DNA from 2 places in the Scytonema sp. NUACC21 genome. Region 2 is predicted to be linked to the other one. Evidence: predicted binding sites of a transcription regulator. Region 2 holds the regulator's gene; the other holds the start of a gene.
The links. The regulator HrcA, encoded in region 2, represses chaperone genes, less so after heat shock. The targets are predictions, from matches to a motif close to TTAGCACTCNNGANTCNNGAGTGCTAA.

Region 1: groES (co-chaperone GroES) is a predicted target of HrcA. The motif match lies at 2,457-2,483, and genes of this name have one in related genera.

What each region holds. Positions count from the first base shown of each region.
Region 1 covers NZ_BAAFZH010000020.1:8,308-13,051, reverse strand. The annotation lists gene ACYRY3_RS01435 (CHAT domain-containing protein) at 1-1,294, opposite strand, end outside; partial or broken gene ACYRY3_RS01430 (response regulator) at 1,296-1,529, opposite strand; gene ACYRY3_RS01425 (hypothetical protein) at 2,055-2,258, opposite strand; gene groES (co-chaperone GroES) at 2,500-2,811, shown strand; partial or broken gene ACYRY3_RS01415 (bL21 family ribosomal protein) at 3,003-3,215, shown strand; gene rpmA (50S ribosomal protein L27) at 3,441-3,737, shown strand; gene ACYRY3_RS01405 (hypothetical protein) at 3,957-4,406, opposite strand; partial or broken gene ACYRY3_RS01400 (class I tRNA ligase family protein) at 4,687-4,744, opposite strand, start outside.
Region 2 covers NZ_BAAFZH010000106.1:171,713-176,456, forward strand. The annotation lists gene ACYRY3_RS38565 (hypothetical protein) at 1-142, opposite strand, end outside; gene ACYRY3_RS38570 (DUF2834 domain-containing protein) at 149-829, opposite strand; gene hrcA (heat-inducible transcriptional repressor HrcA) at 1,074-2,162, opposite strand; gene ACYRY3_RS38580 (rhodanese-like domain-containing protein) at 2,590-2,946, opposite strand; gene ACYRY3_RS38585 (hypothetical protein) at 3,033-3,434, opposite strand; gene ACYRY3_RS38590 (hypothetical protein) at 3,442-4,086, opposite strand; gene ACYRY3_RS38595 (DUF3352 domain-containing protein) at 4,335-4,744, shown strand, end outside.

The DNA of each region.
Region 1 (4,744 bases), on a different contig from region 2:
AAGCTTGAGCCGTTAAGAGCAGTGAGCCATCTTCAAGATTCGCTGTGGGGATGTTCTGCTCAAAATCATCCAGCACCAGCAGCAAAGGTTGGTTGTGCTCTTGTTCGATCGCCTCAAAAAAGTTTTGCAACCGCCCTTTAAGTGTTACCTTTGGTTCATTCAACAGTGCAGGGACATTAGCAAACCGTTCATACTTACTAGAAAGCTTATTCAGCAAACCCCTTTCATCCAAAGGCCCAATCAACACCACCCGTGCAAAGTTAGGACGCTGCGCCTCAACCCGCGTACATAACCGTGCCGCCAGAGTACTTTTGCCCAGTCCTCCCATCCCAGCAATAAACACGCCGATTTGGTCGCTTGTTTCCCGCAAAGCCCTCAGACAGCGTTGCAAAGGTCGTCTGCGTCCTACAAATTCAAACCGACTGGCAACTTTAATTTGATTGTGCTCATCGAGAAATTCTTGCTCTGGAACTGTAAACTTCAGCTTTTCACGATTTTTTGTTCTCAGCGGTGTCACCAGTTCTGCGATGGGACGCGTATCCCGATACACCCGCAACAAATGCCAGTCGCTGCATTTCTTATCAATCATCTCCAGCTGCGCCGCTTTCACAGCAGCTTCCACAGTCGCCCCCGTTGCCAAAGCTTGATAAAGTGCCTGGGCTGCCACAATACCCGTGCGGTCATACACAGGACGCGCCCAGCCTAAAACGATACCTGCCCCCGCCTTCACCAATGCTTGCGCCATTGAGGGTACTGTCCCTTTGTTAGGAACCTGTCCCGTATGGCAGCCTGAAAGAAAAGTTACACGGGGCCAGCGTCCGCGAAAGGCTTTGGCTAAGTCATTGACGGTGGTTAGTTGCAAATTCCCCACTTCATCCTCAGTGATAAAGCAGGGAGTATTATCTGGTAGGGTTGCCTGTTGTGGTAGCAAATTGGAGTAATCTTTTTGGGTATAAATTATGCCGTGTCCTGTGAGGTGAAAGACATCAAAATAATTATCTGGGTAGGATTTCACCAAATTGTCTAACTCTGCAACCGAACCGCTTTCCTCAACAATTAACGCCAAAGGCCGATCCTTGGTTGCTTGCAAAATGTTCGCTTCTTCTCGCTCAAATCCCAAGGGGGGAACTCTCGGATCTTCTGGCGAAGTTGCCATAAACAACAACCGCAACGGACGATTTTGCACACCAATCACTTGGGTTTGACGCTGCTGCACAGAACGCACTGGTAATACAGAAATATCCCGGCGTGCGATTAAAAACTCACTGCCATCATGTAGCAATTCCCAAGGCAAATGTGCCCCGGACTTGTTCTACAAAAGTATATCCGTCCATTTCCGGCATCATCACGTCGCAAATGATCATGTCTGGAATATCCTGCTCCAAAATTTCCAGTGCTTCGCGACCATTTTCGGCGGTGATGACTTCATAACCCCGGAATTCCAAATAATCCTTCACCAGCAAAATTAGGTTGGGGTCATCATCAATTAGTAGAAGTCGTTTGTGATCTTTCATGCTGGGTTCTTTCATAGCAGTGGCACTTGTCGCGCTTGATCCATCAAGGTCTTGAATAGTCATCCTCTCCGGTGGAATAGGTCGGTGTTGTGCTTTTTCCTACCTAACTTGACTTTGTTCGTGGAAGTCTCAAAAGTGGGGATCACTTTCAAGAAATTAGTTAACCAACGGCGAAAGTCTAGTGAGGATACGTAGAGCAGTAGTAATCATAATGCGTTATTATATATCGCTTTGAAAGTTGCGGGTTAAAAAACACTCAATAAATAATAATTGTTCAGAATAACCAAGTAAGTGTTACTCCTAAGATGCTCCCAAAAAATGGATAACCCGCACTTTCATGGACTTACTGCTGTGCCATATCCTTGAGGATATTAAGCTTTTATCAGAAGTTCACCAGAACTATTAGAGAAGTCTCGGGCAAAGGATGGGTCAAAAATGCATATTCTTCTACGTTATTTGCTTTCTTGTATAGTCCGCACAATTACGTCAGGGTTTGCGGTGTGATACCACAGCCTATCCGAGTAATCCTCTATTATCAGTCTAAAACAAAAAACTTGCAAGAGCCGTGGTTTTTGCTTCATAACAGGCTTTAGTAACTGTCATCTCGCCATTCTTAAAAATTTCAGCTTTCGATTTGACAGTTTCTAATGTTTCTAGAGAATTACATAGGGCTTTTTTCGTTGGTGGTGGTTTAGTGGTTGTTGGTATTTGAATGCTGGACTCAATCACTGTATTGTTACTCAATTCGCAGCTCCTGATTACTGTTCTATAACAATTTCCCAGCTTTGCAAACCAATTTACCCATATACCAATATTCGTTACTTACGGAAAAAAACCCGAAAGTTAGAAATAATTGAGTATTAATACTTAAGTGCTGGAAAAATAAAGTTCGGGAACCCGTACAACAGAAAATCTTGCCTTTATGTGCTATCGTTCGGTAAATTAGCACTCAGAAGTCGAGAGTGCTAACTTTGGAGAAAATGGTATGGCAGCAGTATCTCTTAGCGTTTCTACAGTTAAACCTCTAGGCGAGCGTGTATTCGTCAAAGTCAGTGCATCAGAAGAAAAGACCGCTGGTGGTCTGTATTTGCCCGACACTGCAAAAGAAAAGCCCCAAGTAGGCGAAGTTGTTGCAGTTGGTGAAGGCAAACTCAAGGACGATGGCAGCCGTCAGCCATTGGATGTCAAAGTAGGAGACAAAGTCCTTTACTCTAAGTACGCAGGTACCGACATCAAGCTGGGTACTGACGAGTACGTACTCCTTTCTGAAAAAGATATTCTAGCAATCGTTTCATAGTTATTGGTCATTAGTCATTGGTCATTGGTCTTGGTCATTAGTACAACACAAATGACAAAAGACAAAGGACAAAAGACATAAAGACAAAAGGCAAAGGACAAAAGGCAAAGGACTAATATGGCAAAGCGCATTATATACAACGAAAACGCACGTCGTGCATTAGAACGAGGCATGGACATTTTGGCTGAGGCGTCCTGGTGTATAAAATGAAACCGAAGAAGAAAACCCGCAAAAAGCGGGGACACCGCCAGGAAATCACCAGATTAATGATTGACTCCATCAGCCTGAATGGTTCGGTACTTTCTTCAGAAGAAACTGTAGCAACTGAAGCTCAAGCGAGTACAGCAGTTAGCGCGGAACCTGCCGAAACTGTCCAACCACCAGAAGCACCAGTGACAGAATAATTCGTAATTCGTAATGAAAAATTCCTGAATGACGAATGAATTAATCATTAATTCATTGAGGGTACTTACGAATTGAAGCGAAGCCACTTGACTGGTGCTGAAGAATCATAGGCTGTAGTTGATACTATAGAACCATCTACGACAACTGAAGCGTAAGAGGCTGAGATCCCCGTTGTTGGGAATTCAGCTGCTGAATAGATCGAAAAAGAGACACAAGAGGAAATCATGGCTCATAAGAAAGGAACAGGTAGTACACGCAACGGTCGTGACTCTAATGCTCAACGATTAGGTGTTAAGCGCTATGGCGGTCAAGTTGTTCGTGCGGGAAATATCCTTGTACGTCAGCGCGGCACCAAGTTTCACCCTGGTAACAACGTTGGCATAGGCAGTGATGACACTCTGTTTGCCTTAGTTGATGGTGTAGTGACTTTTGAACGTAAGGGCAAAACTCGCAAGAAAGTTAGCGTTTACCCTGCGGCTGAGGTAACTGAGACCGCTGAGGCAACTGCTGTTGCGTCATAACAAATTTGTGGTTTTGTTTTAAGAAAAATACTGCTTACTTTACAATTTGAGTGACGTAGGGTGGGCATTGCCCGCCTTTTTATTTCTGTGCCCCTCAAAGAATACCTAAGTGAAGAACCGCACCTCGTCCAGAGAAGAGGAAGGAAAATAGGTAATTTTAGTAATGGGAAGGAGTGTATGGTGGTGGACAGTGCCCACCCTACAATTGGAGCATTTCACTTAATTTAAGTGGAAGATTGTGAATGAGGTTAACCTATAAACTAAGAAACCGGAACCCAAACCTATCCAGGATAGAAAAGATATAACCCAAAAGGTTTGTTCTTCACTAAAACCAGCGGTTTGAAAATCTATTCTTGTCAAGATACAAGCAGCAACAAGAACTAAGGTATCTAGAAATAGGCGAAACCAGGCAAGCATCAAAAAGAACAAGAAAGCGGCTAAGACGGTAACGCTAAAAGACCTAATATTTGACTTGAATATGACAAAGGAGTATTTTGCAATTCTAGTCATGGGAGTCGTTAAAGCTGCTGCTAAAAGAAAAGCAGCCATAAAAGCCACAGGCCATACAAGCACGTGAAGGTTGGCTTTGGCCATCCACCAGCCGTAGGTAGCATAAGTAAGCAGCAGTAGAGAGAGGGAAACCCAAGGAAATCTTCTCAAAAATGACATGGGTTAGATTTTATAGCGCACGGGTTGATTCCAAACCTATTTGAAGATAAACGGGGATCTGGCAGAGAGGGGATGAGCATCTCTCTCAAATATAACTGACCCGAAGAACGCTGGATGAACTTGTATCGAATGTGGCTCCAATAGCTTAAACTATAACCTTATCATCATAATTTACTGTTTCTCAAATCAATAGGCGATTATGCTCTTTCAAAGAAAGCAAAACAAGTTTGCAAAGAAGTGCTGAATAAAGTGTTAAAAATTTTCTTAAACATTTGTAAACGGATACGCAGTACCAGCCTTTTTGTTGTCCTTGATAGATGTCACCCGCATCCCACACT
Region 2 (4,744 bases):
TAGCATTGATTTCTGACCAATTCAGACTCACAATGTTCTTTAGTAAAGTGAGAGTTTCCTCTAGGTGTAGTGGCGGAGCCAAAAATAAAATGTAGGCTATAAATCCAGCCCACAATGACCAAAGAGCTAATTTTCTATTCATGAATATTTAGTTTCCAGCTGGTTGTTGCTGATTGTGTACAGTGCCCATACCCGTTTTGGGTAAAGGCGGACGCAAGCACAAGTAAATCAAAGGACCAAACAAAGGGATCAAAGCTATTAACCAGAACAACTGAGGATTTTCCATATCCCGACGAGCCATATCGTCTTTAAGTAACGCCGGAAATAACAGGCAAAGCAGGCAAAAATCAATGCTCATGACATGGATAAAGCGGCTAGTTTGCCATTGATGCAAAAAATCTCCCCAGTCTCCTCCCCTAACACCATAGGCGACTAAAACAGCAGTGCCAACAGTTAAGGCAATACCAGTCAAGCGAGAATCCAGTATTGTCAGAAAAAGATTCTTTTCACCGGGAAACTTTGGATTGGGTTCCCGTAAAGATAGGTAAGGCAGCAAAGCAAACGCGCCAACGCCAAAGGAAGCAAGGGCAAAAATCCAAGCAGGAACTTTTTGCCCTCTACCATCAGCAAACACGAGCGTACCGTAAATCATAGGCCAAACACCCATGATATTAAAAAGTGCCACGACAAGAGGGTTGATTCCTTGCCACTGCCCAGTGGCAAGATTTTTAATCAACTCGAATGTGTCGGGTCGATTGGGAGGTGCGAAGACAAAAGCATAGACAATAAAGCCCAGCCAAAGTAACCCAAATGCAATTTTTCTCACCATAATTCAAGTTTTTAGTAGTTAAGGGTTAGTCGTTAGTAGTTAGTACTTGTCATTACTAATCACTAAGCACAAAACAACTTCTAAAAAATAAATTATCCCGGAATTTGGGCTGGATTCACTTGCCACCCACCTTAGAGGATGGAATGCTCGATCGTCCCACAAGAAAAACTTGGATATTTTTTAATTTAGAAGTCCCTAACAGTAACTATTAATCCATCAGTTTTGAATTTAGGCGAAGCAAGTGTTAGGAATTGAAGAGACTAAACGCCTCCGACAGGTAATCAGCTGCTGCTGACACAACTGCGATCGCACTTTCATAATCCAGGCGTGTTGGTCCAAGCACTCCCACACTGCCTACTGGTACTAAGCCTCGGCGGTAAGTGGAAGAAATCAACGAGCAACCCCGTATGGGTTCCAAGGGATTCTCAGCACCGATACGAACATTAACCCGAGGCTTGCCCACTTCCTCAGTTTCTGGTTGTTCAAATATTAACTGCCAAAGTTGGTCTTGTTCTTCTTCCAGCAGGTGGATAAGCGTTTGCACTTGCTGTAATTCAGAGAATTCAGGTTGGCGTAAAACCTCAGCAATACCGCGAACCATAATCTGTGTTGCAGATGGTTTAAAAGCGCGGCGAGTTAACTCTGCAAATGACTTTTTGACAAACTCGCTATAGCTTTGAAATTCCCGATCTAGTTCACTCCAGTCTAGATTAGCCAATTCTACTAGACCGCGACCCCGCAGATGACTATTCAAGAAGTTAGAGACTATTTGCAACTTATGGTCGATGGCTTCTGTGTCAGGTTGTACATCATCCTTTGGATGAGGTAGATCCATAACTGCTGAATGAGTCTCGTATCCATCTGTCACCACAATTAGCATGACTCGTCCCGCTTCAATTTGCACTAATTGTAGATGTCGCACCGCAGCAGTATTGGTTTGTGGCATAGTAATTAGGGTGATGCAACCACTTAAGGTTGACAAAATCTGTGCGGCTCCCTGTAGAAGCGCTTCCAAACTCCACTCTTCCCACTTAAGGTGTTGTTGCAGTACCACTTCTACCTCCCGTCCTAGGGTTTCAGAAGGGGTAATCAGCCGATCAACATAAATCCGATAACCGGAGTCAGAAGGTACGCGTCCGGCAGAAGTATGGGGTTGGTACAGGAACCCTGATTTTTCCAAAGCGCCCATAACATTGCGGATTGTTGCCGAGCTCACACCAAGGTTATATTCCTCAACTAGAGCTTTGGAACCGACAGGTTCTGCTGTGGCAATGTAATGACGTATGGTTGCCCAAAGTATATGTTGTTGCCGATTGGTTAACTGAACTTGCATAAGGGGTTTTTTACTGAAGCCGAATTTTAAGTAAAGTTTGAAAAAGTTAATGGAGACAACTCCAAAAAGGATTAATATTGTTAAGGCAAGATATCAAATTATGTACTTCTATGGAAATAAATTAAAGAAAGTTCCAGCACAGCCCCTGATAAAAGTATTTTTTAGTACAAAAGAATCTAGTTAAAAAGCTAATGAAATTGGAGTACAACGATTTCCCTCTCATCCTGGATGATTCCATAAGCTTCTCACAATCGCTGTATTTCAAGTTACCAATTTTTACCTAAGTCAAAAAAAATAGATGTGAGTGAAACAAGTGAGACACTTGCTTCAGAGGAATTAAGAGCGATCGCGTACTTGCTTAAACATAGCAAAAGTTAGTTAAATACGCCACACAAGCGGTTATAATCAACACTTCGGTAACCCAAAACTAGTACTGAGGAATTGAAGGGTCAACCAAAATTGAATAAGCATCTATTCCGCCTGTGATATTTTTAACATTTGTAAACCCTTGAGCGATCAACCACTGACACATCTGAGCAGAACGGACGCCATGATGGCAGAGTACGAGAGTTTCAGCGTGGGGATTCAAGCGAGTCTGAATCTGCTCTCCCCATTCAGCAAAATTGCTCAAAGGTAGATTGACAAAACCATCAATGCGAGCTATTTCCAGCTCTTGCGGTTCGCGCACGTCTACAAGCTGGAGATCTGGATCTTTTGCAGATAAACGTTGTGCCAGTTCCTCTACAGGAATTTCGGTGATTTGCTCGAAAGGTTTGCCTGTCATGAAGTTCTTACAATAATTGCCTGTATCTTCATGTTGGCAGAAAATCTTCCCTTTGGAGATAAGAACCCTGCCTCAAAGGGGGAAAGCTAAGCATCAGTAAACCAAAAAGTTTTTTCCTGAAGAGCAATCGCTTTTTGTTCCCACTGGTAAAGATTCTCTTCCTTCACTGCTGCCAATTCCAGAGCTAAGTAAGTATCCCAATACAAATAACCAGTTTCGCAGCGTCTCCACAAACGCTGTTGAATATCATCGGTCATTTGATTCAAATCGACATCACAAGCTAGCTCAGTAATCCAACTGATAGCTGTTTGAGGATCGATGCGATCGCATTTTTCAAAGTAATTACACTTATGACATTTAATACGATTTAATTCTTCTGAAGTGACCACGACTAGTAATCGAGAACGAGCACGAGTCAATAACGTGTACCACTGAAAAGTCTCTTCTAAAGATGGTTCACCAGTTCCATCAAATAAACAAAAAGCCACACAAGCTTCAAATTCTCGCCCTTTCGCTTGTTCCGCGCAATGCTTCTGGCACAATAAGCATTGTATTGCATTCATTTTGTTTATGAATTTCACAGGCAAATAGAGTAGCACATACTGTTTTGCCAGTTCCTGGAGCGCTTTGGACTACACAAACCCTATTCCTAAATATGTCAGTTAACCATTGGTTATATCCAAACAAGGTTCTGAGTGGTTGTTCAAGTACTTCTCTTTGGTACCGAGTCAATATAGGTGAGTAGCGATAAGTACTATATACAAATTTGTACCAATCGGAATCTCGTTGGTGATTCCAGTAGTAAGCTGGATGTTCAGCAAGTTCGGTTCCATGAGGGTTTATAAGTTCTGTGATTGTTATGGGACATTCGCGATCGCGAATCTCAAATGTATCGTCATAAACATCACCACGTAAACCAGCTTTTATGACGACAATGTCCCCACTTGACTCTCGTTGCCAGATAACGCGCAACTCGCCCGATCTAGTTCGCCGTAGGTTGTCGTATCCGCTTAAAGCAATCGTGTTTGTCCGTTCTTCCTGAGTTAAACGACACAAGATGTCATAGACTGTCTGGAGATCGCGAAATGGTAGTTTTTGTATTTCACGGAAGGCTGCCCGAATAATTTTCACCTGTACCATAAAATACTAACTGCCCCTAATATTCCCATTCGAGTTGAAAATTTACTATTTTTATTAGGCATAACAATTTTGAGCGAAGAACGAGCCGCAAGCCCCTGCCTTCTGGGGATGGGCTGAGCAGTACTTATGCCTAGAGAGTATAGGCAATGAGCGTTCGCGATTTAAACTAAGTCCTAGTAGTGACGCTGTCTTTAAATCCAGGCAGTTATATATTTGTTTGTGCGTTCATAGAAGTTTATGTAATAAATATGACACAACGCTTATTGTTCAAGACCATAACCGCTTGTCTTCTGGTGCTACTTTTGATTGGTACAGCTGGTTGTAACAGTACCAAAGCTCCTCCCAACCTCGTTACCCCTTCCGGGCAGCCAGATGCTGCTATATTTGTCTCCAAGCAAGCACCAGTGATGGTGTCATTGCTAGCAAATCCAGACCGCTTGCCAAGTTTGGAACGAGATGGAGAACTATCAAAGCTAAAAACAAGTTTATTGGCTAACACGAATATAGATTACCAACAAGATATTAAACCTTGGTTGGGAAATGAAATAACGCTGGCTGTTACCACTTTAGACTTAGATCGCGACTCGGAAAATGGACGGCAACCAGGGTATCTTATGGCACTCGCTACTCAAGAACCAGAAAAAAGCCGTGAATTTGT